DNA from 2 places in the Bacillus sp. JZ105 genome. Region 1 is predicted to be linked to the other one. Evidence: a T-box and tRNA genes for the amino acid it is inferred to sense, from the RefSeq annotation. Region 1 holds a T-box; the other holds one or more tRNA genes.

Region 1 (10,743 bases):
AAAATGGAAGAATTAGTGAAAAACCTAGACGGGTTTCTTGGAATAGAAAGTGTACGAGATGAACATGATGTTGGAATCACTGTCTCTTACTGGGATTCATTAGAATCCATCAAAGAATGGAAAGCACATACAGCACATCAGCGTCACATCAGCGTGTTCAAAAAAAGGGGAAAAAAGATTGGTATGAATCCTATACAACCCGAATTTGTAAGGTAGAACATGCTTATACAAACAAAGATTTACTCCTTGAACAAGAAGCAGACGAATGAGCTACTTCTACATAAAAAAGAAAAGCACCTCAATGTATACGAACATTTGAGGTGCTTTTCCATGATGTTTACTGTTTCATAAAGATTTATTTATACGTCACGAGGAAGTATTTCTTTTTCCCTCTTCTTAAAACAGTGAATTGGTTTTCAATTCGGTCGTCAGCTGAAAGAACATAATCTTTATCTGTTTGTCTCTCTCCGTTAATGGAGACAGCACCATTTGTGATATCTTCACGTGCTTGACGCTTTGATGGAGACAGCTTTGATTCGACAAGGATATCGACTAGTGTTAATTCTTCTGTACTGCTTTTCTCCATTGATGGAACATCCTTAAAGCCTACTTTCACTTCTTCAGCTGTAAGAGATTTGATGTCGCCTTTAAATAGTGCATTTGAGATGTTGACAGCCTGTTCTAGTGATTCACGGCCATGTACAAGTGTTGTCACTTCCTCTGCTAGACGGCGCTGCGCTTCACGCTTTTCAGGTGCTGTTTGCACTTTTTCTTCGTACGATGCGATCTCTTCTTTTGATAAGAACGTAAAGTATTTTAAGTATTTCACGACATCACGGTCATCTGTGTTGATCCAGAATTGGTAGAACTCATATGGAGACGTTTTTTCTTTATCTAACCAGATGGCGCCGCCTTCTGTTTTACCAAACTTTGTGCCGTCTGCTTTTGTGACAAGCGGCATCGTCAGACCAAATGCTTTTGCCCCTTCTGCTTCAGACTTACGGATCAGCTCAAGTCCAGATGTGATATTTCCCCACTGGTCACTTCCGCCGATTTGCAGCTTACAATTTTCATTTCTGTAAAGGTTTAAAAAGTCTAAAGACTGCAGGATGACGTAGCTGAATTCTGTGTAAGAAATCCCTGTTTCGATACGTGAGCTCACGATATCTTTTGCCAGCATGAAGTTTACACCGAAGTTCTTTCCAATATCACGAAGGAACGTGATGACATTCATTTGGCTGATCCAGTCGTAGTTATTCACGATGACAGCTGGGTTCTCGCCTGCTTCAAAATCAAGAAATTGAGACAGCTGTCCTTTGATTTTCTCTGTCCACTGTTCTACGATTTCTGCTGGGTTGAGTGAACGTTCTGCTTTTTTGAAGCTAGGGTCGCCAATGAGTCCAGTTGCGCCGCCAACAAGAGCAATCGGATGATGACCTGCTTCTTGGAATCTGCGTAATGTTAAAATTGGCAATAGATGACCAATGTGTAAGCTGTCCGCTGTCGGATCAAAGCCGGAGTATAGCTTGATTTTCTCTTCTGCTAATAATTTTGTTAAACCTTCTTCATCTGTTTGCTGCTGGATTAATCCTCTGAACAAAAGCTCTTCCATCAATTGACTCATATCCAAATCTCCTTTTTTTACAATTCAACATAAAAAACGCCCCTTCGAATGAACGAAGGGACGATATATATCGCGGTACCACCCTGCTTAAAAGACAAAAAATCTCGTCTTTTCACTTACACTGATAACGGACAGATCCGTTCTTTCACTAATCAGGGCATGCTCCTTTTCGTAAAAGCGGTTCGTGAGGGTAATTCGAATATCTCTTTGCACTGACTCGCACCAGCCGTCAGCTCTCTTCAACAGGGAAAGATCATTCTACTGAATCTCAGTCAAAACCTTTTCATATTCAACTAATGTCATTTTTAACACACTTTTGATATCAAGTCAACTGATGAAAAAATTTAATCTTCCATTGTCGAAAGGTCGCCAGCAGGTAAATTCAGCTCCCACGCCTTTAGCACACGTCTCATAATTTTTCCGCTTCTCGTTTTCGGCAGTTTGTCTTTAAACTCAATTTCCCGCGGTGCCGCATGGGCTGCGAGTCCTTTTTTCACAAACGTACGAATCTCTTCTTTCAGCTCATCTGTCGGCTCATACCCGCTTCTAAGCGCTATAAATGCTTTAATAATTTCACCGCGGACTGGATCTGGCTTTCCTATGACACCAGCCTCCGCAATAGCTGGATGTTCAACCAGTTTACTTTCCACCTCAAATGGACCGACCCGCTCTCCTGACGTCATGATGACATCATCGACACGTCCCTGGAACCAAAAGTATCCGTCTTCGTCCATATAAGCTGAATCTCCTGAAACATACCAATCTCCCGGCATAAAGTAAGATTCATATTTTTCAGGATTGTTCCAGATCGTATGCATCATAGAAGGCCAGCCTTTTTTAATCGCAAGGTTGCCCATCCGGTATGGAGGAAGTTCATTTCCTGCATTATCAACAATAGCAGCTTCTACGCCTGGAATCGGTTTTCCCATCGAGCCTGGCTTGATGTCCATGCATGGATAATTACAAATCAGCTGTGCACCCGTTTCTGTCATCCACCAAGTGTCGTGAATTCTCTTGCCAAAAACAGCATCTCCCCAGCGGATGACTTCTGGGTTAAGCGGCTCTCCCACACTTAAAACATGGCGGAGCGAGCTGAGGTCATATTTTTGAATGAGATCATCCCCTGCCCCCATGAGCATTCTAAAGGCGGTCGGGGCACTGTACCAAACAGTTACACCGAGTGATTCAATGGTTTCATACCACGTATCAGGATTAAATCGGCCGCCTAAAATCACATTCGTCGCCCCATTTAACCACGGTGAAAAAATACCGTACACTGTGCCTGTAACCCAGCCTGGATCAGCTGTACACCAGTAAACGTCATCCTCTTTCAAGTCAAGCACCCATTTACCAGTCTGGCCTTGCTGGACCATTGCACCATGGACATGAAGCACTCCTTTTGGCGTACCAGTAGATCCTGATGTGTAATGAAGCAGGAAGCCGTCTTTTTCATCCATCCATTCAATCTCAAGCTCCTTTGCTGCCTCCTCAAACGCCTTTTCATAGTGAATTGTCCGCACACCATCGACGTCTTCGTTTTCACCGCCGACAATGACGACAGATTCAAGCTTCGGAAGCTCTGCAAATGGAATTCGCTCAAGCAGATCAGGTGTTGTCACGATCACCTTTGCCTCGCTATTCTCTAAACGGTCTTTGACAGCACCTTCCATAAATGCCTCAAATAACGGGCCAACGATCGCTCCAATTTTAACTGCACCAAGCAGAAGAAAATAGAGCTCAGGTGATCTTGGCATAAAGATAAACACGCGATCCCCTTTTTCTACATGTGCCTTTTCTCTGAATAGATTTCCCGCTTTGTTTGTGTTGATTTTCATATCCCTGAACGTATACTTTTCATCCCGCTGTGAATCTTTGTAGTGAAGCGCCACCTTGTTCTGACGAAACGAGTCCGCATGTCTGTCAATCGCTTCATAGGCTGCATTTATTTTTCCTGTTTCATACCAGGAGAAGTTTTTTCTAGCTTCCTCCCATGAAAAATCTTTGTATGCCTGCTCATAATCATTTAAATGATAATCCCCTTTTACTGATGGTAGCGTTTCCAATTTCATCAAACAGTCCCCCTTTGCATACGTTTACAATGACCATTATAGTATAGATGACTTTTTTTCTCAATTTTTAAAAAACTTCTGATGAAACCGTTTTAATTATTGCAAGATTTAAGATAGAATAGAGACGACTCACTAGAATTAGGGGCGGTGGATACGTGGAGCATCCTAAAACTTATTATTCAAAAACCATTGAGCGAGAAACAGGTTCCATCCTGATTGAAGGACCGGTACCTGCATCAGCGCTTGCGAACTATACGTTTCATGAAGGACTAACGGCATTTCGCACGCCTGAGGAACAGAAACAAGCACTTGTTGAAATAGCAGATCTTCCAGAAGGACGTATTATCATTGCAAGAGCGAATGAGCTTGTCGTAGGCTATGTCACGTATTTGTATCCTGATCCACTTGAGCGCTGGTCAGAGGGCAAAATGGATAATTTAATTGAGCTTGGCGCGATTGAGGTCGCTCCTCCATTTAGAGGATGCTCACTTGGCAAGCATTTGCTTGATGTGAGCATGATGGATGAGCAAATGGAGAATTACATCATCATTACAACTGAATATTACTGGCATTGGGATTTAAAGGGGACAAAGAAAAACGTTTGGGAGTACCGCAAAATGATGGAGAAAATGATGAACGCAGGCGGTCTTGTCTGGTTTGCAACAGACGAGCCAGAGATTAGCTCACATCCAGCCAATTGTTTAATGGCCAGAATTGGGAAACATGTGAGTCCTGATTCGATCGAGCGTTTCGATCGTCTTCGCTTCCATCAGCGCTTTATGTATTAACGTTCAATTCGTTTTTTTGGCAAAGGGGATTGGTAAACAATGATGATTGAACAAATTATGGAGCGTGATGTGATCACGCTGCGAAAAACCGATACGATTGAAGAGGCCATTCAAAAAATGAGTGCACACCACATCCGGCATATTCCGATCGTATCTGATCAAGGATCTGTCATTGGGATGGTGACAGACCGGGATATTAAAAATGCCAGTCCAAGTATTTTTGAAACAGAGAAAAGGAAGCTCTTTATTCAGCGGCCGGTAGAAGAGATCATGGTATTAGAGACGATTACGGCTCACCCGCTTGATTTCGTTGAGGAGATATCAAGTGTCTTTTTTGAGCACGGAATTGGCTGTCTTCCAGTGGTGAGACGCGGCAAGCTTGTAGGCATTATCACAAAAACAGATCTGCTTCGTACGTTTGTAAGACTGACAGGTGCAGATCAGCCTGGGTCGCACTTAGAGGTTGAAGTCGAGCAGATGACAGAAGGCCTCGCAGACATTACGGCCATTTTAAAGGAGCAGCATATTCAATTGCTGAGTGTGCTTGTGTACCCGCATGCCAATGAGGCATCTAAAGTGCTCGTCTTCCGCCTTCAAACCATTCATGCAGATCATGTGACGAAGCTGATTCGCGCAAAAGGCTATAAAGTGCTCTGGCCTATGGAGCAGACGATCAAATGAAGGAAGCGACCTTTGTTTTTTCACCATCTTTTCAAACGTACCAATTTAACCAAGATCATCCCTTCAATCAGCTTCGGGTCTACTTAACTTATGATCTTCTTCAAAAAATGAAGGCGTTAACAGAGGATGAAATCGTCGCACCGCGTATGGCTACTCTGGAGGAATTAAAGCTCGTCCATACAGCAGATTATATCCAGGCTGTGCAGCGGGCAAGTGAAGGAAAGCTGTCTACAGCAGAGGGTGAACGCTATGGTCTTGGCACTGAAGATACACCAATGTTCGCAGGCATGCATGAGGCGGCATCTCTCCTTGTTGGCGGAACATTAACAGCGGTTGACCAAGTGATGCTCGGTCATTCGCAGCATGCCCTCAATCTTGGCGGCGGGCTTCATCACGGATTCAAAGGGCGTGCATCTGGCTTTTGTATTTATAATGACAGCTCTGTAGCGATTCAATATATTCAAAAGACATATGGCGCTAGAATTTTATATATTGATACGGATGCTCATCACGGCGATGGTGTCCAGTTCAGCTTTTATGACGACCCAGAGGTATGTACAGTCTCCATTCATGAAACGGGACGCTACTTGTTCCCTGGAACCGGACAAGTACAGGAAAGAGGCCACGATAAAGGCTATGGCTACGCCTATAATATTCCGCTAGATGCATTTACGGAAGATGAATCGTTTCTCGAAGCATACCGAACAGCAGTGACTGAGATTGCTGCTTTTTTTAAACCAGATGTGATTTTGACGCAAAATGGGGCAGATGCACACTACTATGACCCGTTAACTCATTTATCTGCCACCATGAAAATATATGAAGAAATTCCTAGACTTGCTCATGAGCTTGCGCATCAATACTGTGACGGCAAGTGGATCGCTGTTGGCGGAGGAGGATATGATATTTGGCGCGTCGTTCCAAGAGCGTGGAGCCGCATTTGGCTTGAAATGAAAGGCATTACACCGCCAGATGAGCTCCCTCAGGACTGGATTCAGGCATGGAATAAGCAATCGCCTGTTACCCTTCCACCTACATGGAAAGATCCTGACGATTTATATCCACCGATCCCAAGAAAAGCAGAAATCACAGAAAAGAATGCTCAAACAGTAGAAAAAGCACTCATGCCTGTTAGAAGAGAAAAGAAAAAGGCATAAGAAAAGCAGGCTTTCCCTCATAAGGTAAGCCTGCTTTTTTGATTTATTTTGTTGACTGTCTTTCTTCAATTCTGTGCGGAAGCTCAACAATTTGATCGTCCACTTGTTCTTTGTTCATCAGTTTTGTGAGCAGTCTCATGGCAACAGCACCAATATCATATGTCGGCTGAACAACTGTTGTCAGCTGAGGACGCACCATGAGAGAAAGTCTTGTATTATCAAAGCCAATCACTTCTAAATCTTCAGGAATGGAGACCCCTCTGTCTTGTGCTCCGTGAATAACACCTAGCGCCATTTCATCTGTAGCTGCGATAACAGCTGTCGGTTTGTCAGACTGCTCAAGCAGATGAGCAAGTGCTTCAATTCCAGAATCATAAGAGTAATCGCCTTCAGCGACAAGTGCATCGTCAAACGCGATACCCGCTTCTTCAAGCGCACGCTTATAACCTGCAAGCTTTCTCACGGAATTAATTGGCTCTGACATTGGACCAGAAACAAACGCAATTCGTTTATGTCCTTTTTCAACTAACAGCTGAACAGAATCATAAATGGCCTGCTCATAGTTGATGTTAACAGATGGTGTTTGAGCCTGTTCTTCAACAGATGCTGCAAGCACAATCGGTACAGGAGAGCGCTTAAATTCTTCCACATGCACATCTGTGATGTTTCCGCCCATAAAGACAATTCCGTCTACTTGTTTGCCAAGCATCGTATTTAACAAATGAAGCTCTTTATCTGTATTTTGATCTGAGTTGCTTAAAATAATGTTATATTTATACATCGTGGCGATATCTTCAATACCGCGTGCTAATTCTGAATAGAAGATACTAGAAATATCAGGGATAATGACCCCAACTGTCGTTGTTTTTTTACTTGCAAGGCCTCGTGCCACTGCATTCGGACGATAGCCAAGGCGATCAATCGCTTCAAGCACCTTTTTTCTTGTTGTTGGTTTTACGTTTGGATTCCCATTTACTACGCGTGATACCGTTGCCATACTTACATTTGCTTCTCTTGCTACATCATATATTGTAACATTATTCACATAAATCACTCCTTCAAATACACTTCATATCTATAGCATTCACCAATTGGATAGAGACATGTCAGATACGAGGAAAATAATATCCTATTTGTCATTAAAACGATGAAAAGAGACACATAATTTTTCAATCTACATCAAAATGACATTCTTTTATGAAATTATACACGTTTTTTTGTCATATGAAAACGTTCCCTTTCTTTTTATAACTAAATTAAACAAACTTTAATCAGTTTGTTACCTGTAATTTGAATCATATTTCATAAAAAATCATCGAGAACGCCAGCTATGACAATGATCTTAGCAGATTCTATCGAATTTTAAAAATGAAAACATTGTGAACAAGCACTTTTTGGGCTTGCAATGTGCTTTCTTCCTTTCATTCCCAAACTTCATGGTATTTTTCCCATGAAAAAACCGCCGGGCAGTCATCCGGCGGCTGTTTCTATCTATGATTATGCGTGAATGTTGACAAGTGGTCTTAACGCATCTAACCATTTTTCGAATTGTGGAATGTCCATTTGCTGCGCTGAATCAGATAGAGCAACAGATGGATCTGGATGTACTTCTGCCATGACACCGTCTGCTCCAATCGCAAGAGCTGCTTTTGCTGTTGGAAGGAGAAGATCTCTACGTCCAGTTGAATGCGTCACGTCAACGAAGACTGGTAAATGTGTCTCTTGTTTCAAGATTGGCACTGCCGAGATATCTAGTGTATTTCTTGTCGCTGTTTCGTATGTGCGGATACCACGCTCGCAAAGGATGATTTGATCATTTCCTTGGGCGATGATGTATTCAGCTGCATTGATGAATTCTGAAATGGTCGCTGCAAGACCACGTTTTAAAAGAACTGGTTTCTTCATAGAACCGGCTTCTTTTAACAGTTCAAAGTTTTGCATGTTACGTGCCCCAATTTGGATGACATCGATATGCTCAATCGCTTCTTCAATATGAGCAGGATTGACAATTTCACTAATGACAGCAAGACCGTATTCATCCGCTACACGCTTTAGAATCTTTAGACCATCTACACCAAGTCCTTGGAAATCGTATGGACTTGTGCGAGGTTTAAATGCGCCTCCGCGAAGTAGTTTTAATCCCTGCTGTTTCGCTGCTGCCGCTACTTCTGCGACTTGCTCGTAGCTTTCAACGGCACATGGTCCAACGATGAAACGCTGCTTTCCATCACCGATCGCTTCCCCATTGATGTTCACGATTGTGTTTTCTGGTTTTTTCTTACGAGAAACAAGAAGTGCTTTGCTGTGGTCATCTTCTTGAAGCTCTAGACCTGCTTTGAAAATCTCTTTGAAAATATGCTGAATTGTTGAGTTTTCAAATGGCCCATCATTTTCTTCAAGAATTTGGTTCAGCATTGTGCGCTCTCTGACAGGATCATAACGGTTGACACCTTGCGCTTCTTTCGCTTTTCCAATTTCTTTGACAATGTTTCCTCTTTCATTGATCAGTTTTAGAATTTGAAGATTTAGTTCATCTGCTTGCTGCCTCAATTTTTCTAGTTCATTGTTGCTCATTTTTGTCATCCTTTCCTCTGCCTGCTCTCGCTTTTTATTTTTTCATTCTTGCATGATAGGGTTTATTATAAACAAAGATTTCGGAATTGTCACGAAAATTTTCTTTATCACCAAAACGCTTTTAAGCGGTAAAGTATCGTATGTAAGATTATAGCATACTTTTTGTTCAAGTAAACCTTTTTTATAAAAAAAACGTCAGCCGCTGGGACTGACCCCATAAGATGAGACAAATAAAAAACACCTTCAAGTTTGAAAACGGATCGTTGTGATCCGATATAAAACATGGAGGTGTTTTTCTATGGGGACAAGAGTGAGTTATCCGGTTGAAGTCAAACAGAAGGCTGTAGACATGAGATTGGCAGGCGTACCTATGAAAGAGATCATGCAAGAATTGAATATCAAAAATAAAACGCAGGTTCAAACATGGGTGAGGTGGCATAAGGCTGGGGATACACACCGGTTCGAACAGCCTGTTGGAAAACAATATACCTATGGAAAGGGTCCCGAGTACTCTTCCGAATTAGAGAGACTGCGGGCAGAAAATCGCTATCTGAGTCAACAGAATGAAGTTTTAAAAAAGTACAACGAATTGGAAAGGAAGTTGATAAGGAAACGTCAATCAAACTGGTAGAAGAATTGCGCAAAAAGATGACAGTACAGGACATCTGTGTCCATTTAGGCATCTCACGCGCTTCGTTCTATAGATGGAAAAAGAATCTGACTCAGAATCATTCTAAAAGACAACTAGAGAAACAAATCGGCACGTTGTGCCGAGAGCACAAGTATCGATATGGATACCGAAAAATTACAGCCATACTAAAAGTGGGAATGCGTATTAACCATAAAACTGTTCAACGTATCATGCAGAAAAACCAGTGGCAATGCCGGGTTAAAATGAAAAAGCGTAAGAAGAATGGGCAACCCTATGCCGTGGCTGGTAATATACTCGATCGGAACTTTCAGTCTGATCGCCCTCTTGAAAAACTAGTAACGGACATCACGTATTTGCCTTATGGACAGAAACAATTGTACCTTTCCAGTATATTGGATTTATATAATGGAGAAGTGATTGCTTTTACGATTGGTGATAAGCAGGACACAGACTTTATCTTAAACACACTTGATCAGCTCCCAGCACTGCCTGAGAACTGCGTGTTACATAGCGACCAAGGTTCTGTGTATACATCTTACGAGTATCAGAAAGCTGTTCATATAAAAGGCATTACCATGAGCATGTCCCGTAAAGGGACACCCGCTGATAATGCCTCCATCGAATCGTTTCATTCCTCACTAAAGTCTGAAACGTTCTATCTTAACAGCATTGATCGAACTACGACCAACATCGTAGAACGCACTGTCAAAGAATACATTTATTATTATAACAACATTCGTATTCAAACGAAACTAAACAACCAATCACCGATAAACTATCGGCAATTGGCTGTATAAAGGTGTTTTGATCCCTGTCTCAAAAACGGGGGTCAGTCCCCGCTGCTGACGTTTCTTTCTTTTACAGATTATGTTCAAGCGCTTCTTTTGTAATGCTTGAGTGAGAAGCATGCCATTTTACTTTTCCACCGCTAAAGATGAGTGCCTGCGGACTTTCATGCTTTACTCCAGACTTTTCCGTCACATAGGATGAAAGCTCTCTTGTGTTTTGAATTTGTAAGAAATACGCAGGTACGTCTTCATGTGCAGACGCAAATGCTTCAAACTCTTGAAAAGCCGCTTGGCTGATCGGACATGTCAAACTGTGCTTAAAAAAGACAAAGGTCCCATCTTGATTCGTTAGTTGATCAAACTGTTCTTCTGTTTCAATGAGTTGTTTTGACATGATGTTCTCCTTCTTC
Region 2 (10,743 bases), 1.2 Mb from region 1:
TTGACCCGCTGTCTTTGACTCGATTCTTTCTTTGCTTTATCTTGCGAGGATTCTTCTTTACTCTTCTCACCCTGATCATCGTCATCAGTTGATGGATCTTGTTGATCTTTTTGATCCTTCCGATCATTTGTCGAAGCCGGCTGATCCTCTGTATCAGTAGAAGTGAGTTTCACTTTGATCTTTGATCTCGATAATGTCCAATTCACATTTTGAGGACCATTCACTTGAACTTTGACCTCATGGGTTCCTTCGTTCAAGTTCCCTGCATTGATATAGGCTTCAACATCTGAAGCCTTTAGTTTATCAATCGCACTCTTTGATCCCTTTGCTGTTAACGTGAGCCGTCCAGAAGAGGGGCTCACAAAATCAGATGTGAGATCCTTGCTCAAACCCACGACAGAAATCGGTACATTATCAATCTTTTTTTCTTCAGCTGTTGCAACCTTCACTTTGATCTTAACGGTTTCGGGTGATACCTTTTTCACACCATCTGGCAGGGGAATATCGGCATCAATCTCCGTATCATCTTTGATCTTGCTTAGGTCCAGCTTGACGCCATCAATAAAATCAAGGGCATCCAGCACCTTTTGAGAGCCGTACACTGTGACCTCACTCGGGCTTGTCTCAATGCTTGAGATGCTGATCCCTTCTGGCAAGCTGCCCGTCCGCTCAATTTTAAAAGGAACCTTTTTGCTTGGACTCGAGATTGGGACCGTAATATCCACCACGGATGGACTTACTTCGACTGGCAGCTCATTCCCGCTGCTATCATAGACAGTGAGCTTCGCTTCTTTTTCAATTTGCTGATCGACATCTTCTAAGTTCACAAAAGCTTTAATGACAGAAATTTTGTCGATGACGTCCTTTGATCCAGTAACTGTGACCTTTTTCGGATTCACAATGGGCTGTTCAGGTGAATAGCCGTCTTTGATTTTATTTTGATTATAAAACTCGGTTTCAACAGGAAATTCAGCTGTCGTTTTTTCTTGTATCGTCACAGTCGTCACAGATGGATTAATCGATAGTGTGAGTCCCTTCGATACATCTCTTGCCTTCAGCTCCACTTTATGTGTACCTGTCGATAAGTTCTGCATGTCTGCGTATATTTCAAAATTCTTTGTTTGTCTTGCTGTTTTCACAGCACTTGTTGATCCTTTAATCGTGACATTGACTGTCTGCGGCACACCAGTGACGACGTACTTCTCGTCATCATAATACGCTTTAACAGGAATGTCGGTTAAAGTTGCTTCATCTGTCGTCGATGTTGGGAAAAAGGATTCACCGATTTTTTTCGGCGTGGGCGCTTGCGCTGAATTGACTGTACCATACAGCAATAAAGCGAAGACCAATGCAAGAAGCTTAACGGCCCAGCGATTATTCAAAATCTTATCCATTTTTCTTGCCCCTCCAATACCATTTGGTCGAGGAAGCATCTTTGCTGTTCTTACTAAATTCAGCAATCAGCATTTCTTCAAGCGCTTCTTCTGTCAATTCTCGGTGGAGATCACCATTCCTTGCGACAGAAATACCGCCAGTTTCCTCAGAAACGATGACAGTTAAGCTGTCTGTCACTTCACTAATTCCGACTGCCGCCCTATGACGCGTCCCAAGCTCCTTAGAGATAAAAGGGCTTTCTGACAGCGGTAAATAGCAAGCTGCAGCTGCAATCTCATCCCGCTTCATAATGACAGCACCGTCATGAAGCGGTGTATTCGGAATGAAAATATTAATGAGCAGCTCTGAACTCACCTTTGCATTCAAAGGAATCCCTGTCTCTATGTAATCATTCATTCCGGTATCGCGCTCAATTGTCAGCAGCGCGCCGATTCTGCGTTTCGCCATATAGTTAATTGCTTTTGTAATTGCCTCGATCGTTTTCTGCTGCTGTTCCTCTACAGGTGTCCCGCTTCTTGAGAAGAAACGGCCGCGCCCAAGCTGCTCAAGCGCTCTCCTTAGCTCTGGCTGAAAAATAATAATGATCGCAAGGAATCCCCACGTAATCGCTTGATCCATCAGCCATTGAAGTGTGTTAAGACCGAGATACGCACTTCCCATCCTGACGAGAATAATGACGACAATTCCCTTTAGAAGCTGAACTGCTTTTGTTCCGCGGATGACCATCATTAATTTATATATCACATACCAAACAACGAGAATATCAACAGCATTACCGAGGTACTGCAAAAAAGGAATATCCCCTAAAGCCATTTCCTCGTCCTCCAGAATTTTCAGTTATTCTTCGTTTGATGCATTTTTTAATACAAAAAGAGCCTATGTATCAATACATAGCGTGGCTATTATACCACATTTTGTTTCAGCAAGGAAAATAGTTGCCATATCTGGCTGACTTGCTAGTATGCGTGAATCTCACCATTGTATAGAAAAAGAGCAGCCCCCTTAGAGACTGCTCTTTAAGCCGATTGAGTTACTTTTGCTCCTCTGGCCCAATGACCCGCATTGCGTTTTGTGCTGTTGATTTCATTTTGTACCAAATCCAATCAAACACTTCATTTATTTCATTAATTTGACCAGTGACTTGTCCGGCAGAAGCAGTCAACTGTTCCCCATTGACGACGGTGACATTTCCATCAACCTTGCCTTCTACAATCAGCTTGCCATTTTTGACAGTGACATCTCCCTTTACGGTTTCCCCTTTAGGTACGGTCACTGTATCATTTTCAACGACGAGATTCGGCTGCTTTGACACACTGAAATTATGATCGGTATTCCAGCTCGTAAACAGACTGCCTCCCATTAAAATGAGAAAGAGGGCAGCGGCTACCATCAGCGGGTGAGCTTTGATCCATCTTTGAACCGACACACGCTTTTTCTCCTTTGGAAGACCTGCCATCACCTTTGCAGTGAAATCAGATGGTGCTTCTATATGAGATGTACTCTGCACTAGCGCGATGGATTTCTCAATTTGTTGAAAATGAGTACGGCACTCCTCACACGATTGCAGATGGCTTTTTAATTCTTTTTCGTCTTGGGGCTCAATGTCCCCGTCTAAATACTGATGCATAAGCTGGACGATTCTATCCTGACAGCTCATCAAAATCACCTCACTCAAAGGTCTCTCAACTGTTTCCGGAGAGCCTCTCTACCCCTGTGTATTCTCGTTTTCACCGTACCAACTGGTATATTCAGAATCTCACTAATTTCTTTTAACGAGAGTTCATCAATATACTTTAATACGATGACCGAACGATATTTGTCGGGTAATCTTAAAATTTTTTGCTGAATGGTACTCGATAATTCAAGAGACACCACCTCATCCTCTGGCAAAATGCCATCAGCAGCAATTTGAGAATACATATTTAATCCTTCTGTTCCTGCCACCTCTGCATCTAAATAATAATCCGGCTTTTTTTTGCGAATACGGTCGATGGTCAGGTTGGTTGCAATGCGGTACAGCCACGTGGAAAACTTACGATTCACATCAAAGCTTTCGATATTCACATAAGCACGAATAAACGCCTCCTGCGCAATATCTTCCGCTTCGTGTGCATTCCCAAGCATACGGTAGCACAGCTGATAAATTTTGTCTTTATACAGGTCTACGATGTCTGCAAATGCGTTCTGGTCGCCTTTTTTCACTTGCTTAATTCTCTTTTTAATCATTGTGTCCATAGTATATTCAACCTCTGCCTTCACCGGTCTTTATGTATACGAACCTCTTTCCAAAAGGTTTCATTCTCCTCTAAAAAATAGTGTAACAAATTTTTGACAGTGTGTTACGCTTATCAACCGGTAAAAACCTTAACATATCCTTAAATTTTTCCAAAACAAAAAAAGAACGGGCACAAGTCCCGCTCTACAATAGCTTTTCACCCATTAATGAACCAATTAATGCAACTGCCGCTTCTGCGGTTTTGTTTTTCTCATCTAATACCGGATTTACTTCAACAAATTCAGCAGACGTTAAAATACCCGCCTCCTCTAAAAGCTCCATTGCGAGATGACTCTCCCGGTAACTAATGCCGCCTGCTACCGGAGTACCTACACCAGGGCATTCCGCTGGGTCTAGTCCGTCTAAATCAAGCGACAGATGGACACCATCTGTTCTTTCCTTTAGATACGCAATGGCTTCCTCCATCACCCTTGTCATCCCTAAACGATCAATTTCATGCATCGTATACACTTTAATGCCTTTCTCTCGAATCAATGCCCGCTCTCCTTCATCTAAAGATCGAGCACCAATTATAACGACATTTTCAGGCTTCAATTTAGGCGAATAACCGCCAATGTTCGTTAAATCTTCATGCCCAAAACCGAGACTGACAGCAAGCGGCATGCCATGAATATTTCCAGAAGGAGAGGTTTCCTCCGTATTCAAATCCCCGTGTGCATCATACCAAATGACACCTAAGTTGTCATAATGCTTGGCTACTCCAGCAAGTGTGCCAATCGCAATGCTGTGATCACCGCCTAAAATGAGCGGAAACGAACCAGATTGCACAATACTGTCAACCTTCTCAGCAAGCAGATGATTCGCACCAGCATTCTCAGTCAAATTTTTCAGCTTTTCACTTGTATATAAACCTTTCTCATCATCTCTTTGTTCAACCGGAATATCTCCAAGATCCTCTACATCAAATGAGAGCGTTTCCAATTTTTCTTTTACGCCTGCACAACGAATCGCACTCGGCCCCATATCGACGCCCCTTCTCATTTGACCCAAATCCATTGGAACTCCAATAATCGTGACCTGCTTTTGCTCTCCCATATGTACATCCCCTTTCCGTTCATGCTTATATTTTACTTTCTTGATGCCTTCTGACTCAACTCGACAACATTTTGAATAGTTATACAGTCCCTCTGCCAACATAAAAAAAGACACCTTTTTCAAAAAGGTGTCTTAACTGGGCTAGCTGGATTCGAACCAACGCATGACGGAGTCAAAGTCCGTTGCCTTACCGCTTGGCTATAGCCCAAAAATGGTGGAGGGGGACGGATTCGAACCGCCGAACCCGGAGGGAGCGGATTTACAGTCCGCCGCGTTTAGCCACTTCGCTACCCCTCCACATATGGAATTGATAAAGAAAAAACAGTGCCGGCAAGAGGACTTGAACCCCCAACCTACTGATTACAAGTCAGTTGCTCTACCAGTTGAGCTACACCGGCATATGGTGGAGGATGACGGGCTCGAACCGCCGACCCTCTGCTTGTAAGGCAGATGCTCTCCCAGCTGAGCTAATCCTCCACATCATGGTGACCCGTACGGGATTCGAACCCGTGTTACCGCCGTGAAAGGGCGGTGTCTTAACCGCTTGACCAACGGGCCAGTTTGTCAAGTTTGTTGTTTCCGTGAAGCTGACAAAAGTTATTATATACAGGTTGTCCCCCTTTTGTAAAGGGGATTTTTATTTTTTTTATTTTCTAACTATTTACTCCCTATTCGTTCAACATTTCGACTGAAATATAATTTCAATATTCAAATATAATATTGAAATTTCATATCATACTCAATATACTGAAAATGAAGAAATAAGGAGGTATGTCACATGCAGCCATCTCAACTGCGTTCTTTGACAACAGAATCAAGAAACCCCAACACAATGGGAATTTCCCAAGCGGATCCGCTTGAAATACTCCAGATGATCAATGAAGAAGATATGAAGGTCGCTCAAGCAGTCAACCTTGTACTTCCACATGTCAAAACAGCAAGTGACTTTGCTTATGAATCCATCTCAAATGGAGGCAGACTCGTTTATTTAGGCGCCGGAACAAGCGGCAGAATCGGCGTAATGGATGCTGTCGAATGTCCCCCAACCTATAGCGTCTCACCTGATGTCATTGTAGGCATCATGGCAGGCGGAGACTCAGCTTTTTCTCAAGCTGCCGAAGATGTGGAAGACAGTGAAGAAGCCGGCAAACAGGATTTAGTACACATCCACCTGACATCAAAAGATACAGTCGTCGGTATTGCCGCAAGCGGCAGAACACCTTATATCATCGGCGCTTTAAACTACGCAAAGTCAATTGGAGCGAAAACAGTAGCCCTCAGCTGCAATGAACAAGCAGAAATTAGCGAGCTTGCAGATTGCGCCATTGAGGTTATTGTAGGACCAGAAGCCATCACTGGGTCAACAAGAATGAAAGCAGCATCCGCTCATAAAATGATTTTAAATATGCTTTCCACCTCAGTCATGATCAGACAAGGCAAAGTATATGAAAACTTGATGGTTGATGTAAAAGTCAGCAATCATAAATTAAAAGAACGCGCCATCACCATCATTCAACATGTGACAAATGCTTCCTACGAACAAGCCGTAAAGACTCTTGAAGCAGCAGACTTAGAAGTCAAAACGGCCATCGTCATGCTCCAAACAAACACAGACAAGAAAACAGCCAAAGATTTACTTAACAAAACGAATGGCCATATTGACAAAGCGATCTCACGTTATCAGTCCTAAAGGAGGCAGAGCTCATGTCAGCAGGTGGACTTACCCTACTACACACAATCAAATCAAAGCTTCCCCAATCTGAAAAAATCATTGCAGACTATATCCTTGCCCATCCTGACAAAGTCATTAAAAGCACAGTACATGAAATTAGTCAGGCAGCCGGCGCAAGCAGCTCTGCAGTCATCCGCCTTTGTAAATCTCTCGGGCTGGATGGCTATCAAGATTTAAAAATGCGGATCGCTGGAGACTTGATACATGACGATAAACAAGGCTACAGAGATATCGAACAAGATGAACCGCTTCAATCCATTATTCAAAAAACAGCAGGAAACTCGATTCAATCGATTAAGGACACCGCTTCTATTTTAAATGCAGATGCTTTAGAAAAGGCTGTTCAATTACTGCTGCATGCAAACCAAATTCATTTTATCGGTGTTGGTGCATCTGGCATCGTCGCAGCTGATGCCCAGCAGAAATTTCTCAGAATTAACTATGCAGCAACAGCCTTCACTGACATGCACATTGCATCTACGGTCATTGCAAATGCGGGTGAGAATGACATTGTGTTTGGGATCTCCTTTTCAGGAGAAACGTTAGACATCATTCAAGCCCTTCAGCTCGCAAAAGACAATCAAGTGAAAACCATTGCTTTAACACATCCAGGTCATACAAGCGTTTCTGCTTTATGTGATGTTCACCTATCGACGTCCGGTTCCAATGAAGCACCTTTTCGCAGTGCTGCCACTTCCTCTAGAATGGCACAGCTCTACTTAATTGATGTCTTGTTCCTCAGTTTAGCTTCTCGTCAATATGAAGAGACAGCCCAATATATTGACAAAACAAGGCAAGCCATCCGCTCCATGAAACGAAAATCAAAGGGGGATTCAACATGAGTCATCAAAAGAAATATCAGCAGTTGGCGAAAGACATTCTTTCACTCTGTGGTGGTTCTGAAAATATCTCTTCCCATACACATTGTATGACAAGGCTCCGAATTACACCGATGGACAATGAAAAAGTTCACGTCACAGCAATCAAAGAACTCGATGGCGTCATTGGCGTCGTCGAAGCAGAAACGCTTCAAATCATTTTAGGCACTGGCGTTGTCAACCAAGTATCCAGTGCGTTTGAAGAGCTGCTAAATGCCTCTGGCTCTTATGATTTAAACAACGAAGCACAAAAAAACAAGCAAGCCATTTCACAAAAGAACCGTACACCGTTCAAGCTGTTCTTACGGCGGATTGCCAGCATTTTCATTCCAATTATTCCGGCACTAGTTGCCTCAGGTCTGATTACCGGGATAACAAAAGCAATCGTGCAAGCAGGCTGGCTTGACGAAAAATCTCAAGCTGCGATTATTTTAACGGTTATAGGGTCTGGCCTTTTCGCTTATCTCGGGATATTAGTCGGAACAAATGCCGCAAAGGAATTTGGAGGCTCTCCTGCATTAGGCGCATTAGCTGGTATCCTTATTATTAACCCAGCCTCCGCAGACATTATGTTATTTGGCACAAATATTCTACCAGGCAGAGGCGGACTCATCGGTGTTCTTCTAGCCGCCATCTTTATGGCACTTGTGGAAACCCGAATTAGACGCTTCGTCCCGCAATCACTTGATATCATCGTCACACCAACCATCACACTGCTCATTACAGGCATTTTCACGTACGTTGTCTTCATGCCAGTCGGCGGATTTATATCTGATGCCATCACCTCAGGACTGACTTATCTATTGAATATGGGCGGAATTTTCGCAGGATTTGTTCTTGGTGCTACCTTCCTCCCACTTGTTGTAACAGGACTTCACCAAGGGCTGACACCGATTCATATGGAACTCATCAATTCAATTGGAGATGACCCGCTTCTGCCAATTCTCGCTATGGGCGGTGCAGGACAGGTCGGCGCTGCATTCGCCATTTATATGAAAACAAAAAAGAAAAAACTCAAAAGAGCCATTGCTGGCGGACTTCCTTCAGGGATGCTGGGCATTGGCGAACCACTCATTTTTGGTGTCACACTCCCGCTGGGACGACCATTTCTCACCGCTTGTCTTGGTGCAGGAATCGGCGGCGCATTTCAAGCCTACTTCCAAATTGCGACGAAAGCCATCGGGGTATCCGGTCTTCCATTAACCTTTATTGTTCACACACATCAAATGCTTCTTTACTTAATTGGATTATTTATCGCATATGTTGCTGGTTTTTTCTTCACATACTTATTTGGATTTCATGATGATATGGCTGTTGAATTCGAGGATCACAATCAATAAGGAGGACTAGACCTTGAAGAAATGTTTTCTTTTGATCACATGTCTGTTCATGCTCCTTGGGTTACCAGTACAAACATTTGCAACTAGCTCCCATCCTGTATCGTCTTTGTCTAAAACAGCTCCTGAAGAATATCCCGTTTTAAAAAAAGCAAAACGACCGGAACAAGCAGGTGTTTCTTCCAGGCAGCTGAGGAAGGTTGATCAAATGATTCAAAATGACATCAAAGCAGGATTTCCAGGAGCCGCTCTCATCATTATCAAGGACGGAAAGATGGTCCATCAAAAAGCCTATGGCTACCGGCAAAAATACGATGGCACAACAGAACTCAAATCGTATAAAAAAATGAAAAAAGATACACTATTCGATTTGGCATCCAATACAAAAATGTATGCGACCAATTATGCCCTGCAAAAGCTTGTCTACGAGAAAAAACTTGATGTCAACGAAAAAATACAGACCATCCTTCCAGATTTTCAGGATGAACCTGATGCAAAGGTAACCGGTAAAGACCAGCTTCGGGTAAAAGATCTTCTCACCCATTCTGCGGGTCTCCCTTCCAGTGTCTTATTTTATAGCAAAGAATCAGCTGGCACTTTTTATTCTCAAGACAGAAAAACAACGATGAAATGGCTGCCAAAGGTACCGCTGCAATACAAGCCAGGTACCCAGCACATTTACAGTGACATTGATTACATGCTGCTAGGCATGATCATCGAAAAGAAAACAGGCATGCCTCTTGATCAATATGTCGAGTCAACAATTTATCGGCCGCTAGGTCTCAAACATACAATGTTCAATCCGCTGCAAAAAGGGTTCAAGCCGAAGCATTTTGCAGCAACGGAACGTTTAGGCAATGCACGAGACGGTGTCATCGATTTTGAAAACATCCGACGGTACACCCTGCTAGGTGAAGTACACGACGAGAAAGCATATTACTCAATGGCAGGTATCTCCGGCCACGCTGGACTTTTCTCGAACACCTCAGATATGGCCGTGCTGCTTCAGCTGATGCTTAATAAAGGAGGCTATGGAAAAACAACCATTTTTGATCAGGCTTCTATCGATCTCTTTACAGCCTCATCTGATACGAACCCAACTTACGGGCTAGGCTGGCGAAAAAACGGTCATACTGACATGGAATGGATGTTTGGAAAATATGCAAGTAACGAAGCCTATGGGCATACTGGCTGGACCGGCACAATGACGTTGATTGATCCTAAACACAATTTAGGTGTCGTGTTGCTGACGAATAAGAAACATTCACCCGTTGTTTCACCAGAAACAAATCCTAATCAATTTGAAGGCGACCTGTTCCCAACTGGTACTTATGGAAGCATCATGACCGCAATCTACGAATCTTTTCAGTAAAAGGAGGAATTCGATGTTGAAAGCTCTCTTCCCCGCTGCACTGGTTTTAGCCCTGCTAACCTCTTCCATTCCAACGGAAAAGGTTAGCTCTGCCTCTCTGCCAACCGCTAAACAAATGGTTCAAGACATGTCACTGGATGAAAAGATAGGTCAAATGCTCATGCCGGACTTTCGCAATTGGCAAACAAAAGATGAATCCGCACCTACAGGCTTCACAAAGATGAATAACGAAGTATCTCATCTTGTAGAAAAATATCATCTAGGCGGTGTCATCTTGTTTGCCGAAAATGTCGTTGATACGGAACAAACCGTGAAACTCACCCATGAATTTCAAAAAGCATCACCAAACATTCCTTTACTCATTTCCATTGATCAAGAAGGCGGAATCGTCACAAGGTTACAAAAGGGAACACATTTCCCAGGAAATATGTCGATTGGTGCCTCTAGAAGCAAAAAAAATGCATATGACACAGGAAAAATCATCGGAAAAGAATTAAACGCCTTAGGCATCAATACAAACTTCTCTCCTGTGCTTGATGTGAATAATAACCCAAACAACCCCGTCATTGGTGTCCGTTCCTTTAGCTCTGATCCTGCTCTTGTCTCTAGACTTGGCCTTCAAACCATGAAAGGACTTCAAAAGGAAAAGACCATTTCTACACTAAAACATTTCCCGGGACATGGTGATACAGCCGTCG

What was found. A T-box is a leader RNA that pairs with one kind of tRNA and senses whether it is charged. The one in region 1 lies ahead of tyrS (tyrosine--tRNA ligase), so its partner is inferred to be a tRNA-Tyr.
Region 2: it has a tRNA-Tyr gene. The T-box ahead of tyrS (tyrosine--tRNA ligase) is inferred to sense a tRNA for this amino acid. The anticodon was not compared.

What each region holds. Positions count from the first base shown of each region.
Region 1 covers NZ_CP096387.1:2,709,641-2,720,383, forward strand. Annotated here, with positions in the region: gene M1D81_RS13890 (antibiotic biosynthesis monooxygenase family protein) at 4-216, shown strand; gene tyrS (tyrosine--tRNA ligase) at 356-1,624, opposite strand; T-box leader at 1,678-1,909, opposite strand; gene acsA (acetate--CoA ligase) at 1,969-3,693, opposite strand; gene M1D81_RS13905 (GNAT family N-acetyltransferase) at 3,849-4,481, shown strand; gene M1D81_RS13910 (CBS and ACT domain-containing protein) at 4,521-5,162, shown strand; gene M1D81_RS13915 (acetoin utilization protein AcuC) at 5,159-6,319, shown strand; gene ccpA (catabolite control protein A) at 6,363-7,364, opposite strand; gene M1D81_RS13925 (bifunctional 3-deoxy-7-phosphoheptulonate synthase/chorismate mutase) at 7,817-8,893, opposite strand; one part of gene M1D81_RS13930 (IS3 family transposase) at 9,192-9,465, shown strand; one part of gene M1D81_RS13930 (IS3 family transposase) at 9,465-10,342, shown strand; gene ytxJ (bacillithiol system redox-active protein YtxJ) at 10,404-10,727, opposite strand.
Region 2 covers NZ_CP096387.1:176,173-186,915, reverse strand. Annotated here, with positions in the region: gene M1D81_RS01080 (CdaR family protein) at 1-1,394, opposite strand, end outside; gene cdaA (diadenylate cyclase CdaA) at 1,387-2,208, opposite strand; gene rsiW (anti-sigma-W factor RsiW) at 2,426-3,052, opposite strand; gene sigW (RNA polymerase sigma factor SigW) at 3,067-3,630, opposite strand; gene rocF (arginase) at 3,815-4,726, opposite strand; tRNA gene M1D81_RS01055 (tRNA-Gln) at 4,863-4,934, opposite strand; tRNA gene M1D81_RS01050 (tRNA-Tyr) at 4,939-5,023, opposite strand; tRNA gene M1D81_RS01045 (tRNA-Thr) at 5,052-5,124, opposite strand; tRNA gene M1D81_RS01040 (tRNA-Val) at 5,128-5,203, opposite strand; tRNA gene M1D81_RS01035 (tRNA-Glu) at 5,210-5,284, opposite strand; gene murQ (N-acetylmuramic acid 6-phosphate etherase) at 5,505-6,416, shown strand; gene M1D81_RS01025 (MurR/RpiR family transcriptional regulator) at 6,431-7,300, shown strand; gene M1D81_RS01020 (PTS transporter subunit EIIC) at 7,297-8,676, shown strand; gene pbp4b (penicillin binding protein PBP4B) at 8,690-10,045, shown strand; gene M1D81_RS01010 (glycoside hydrolase family 3 protein) at 10,059-10,743, shown strand, end outside.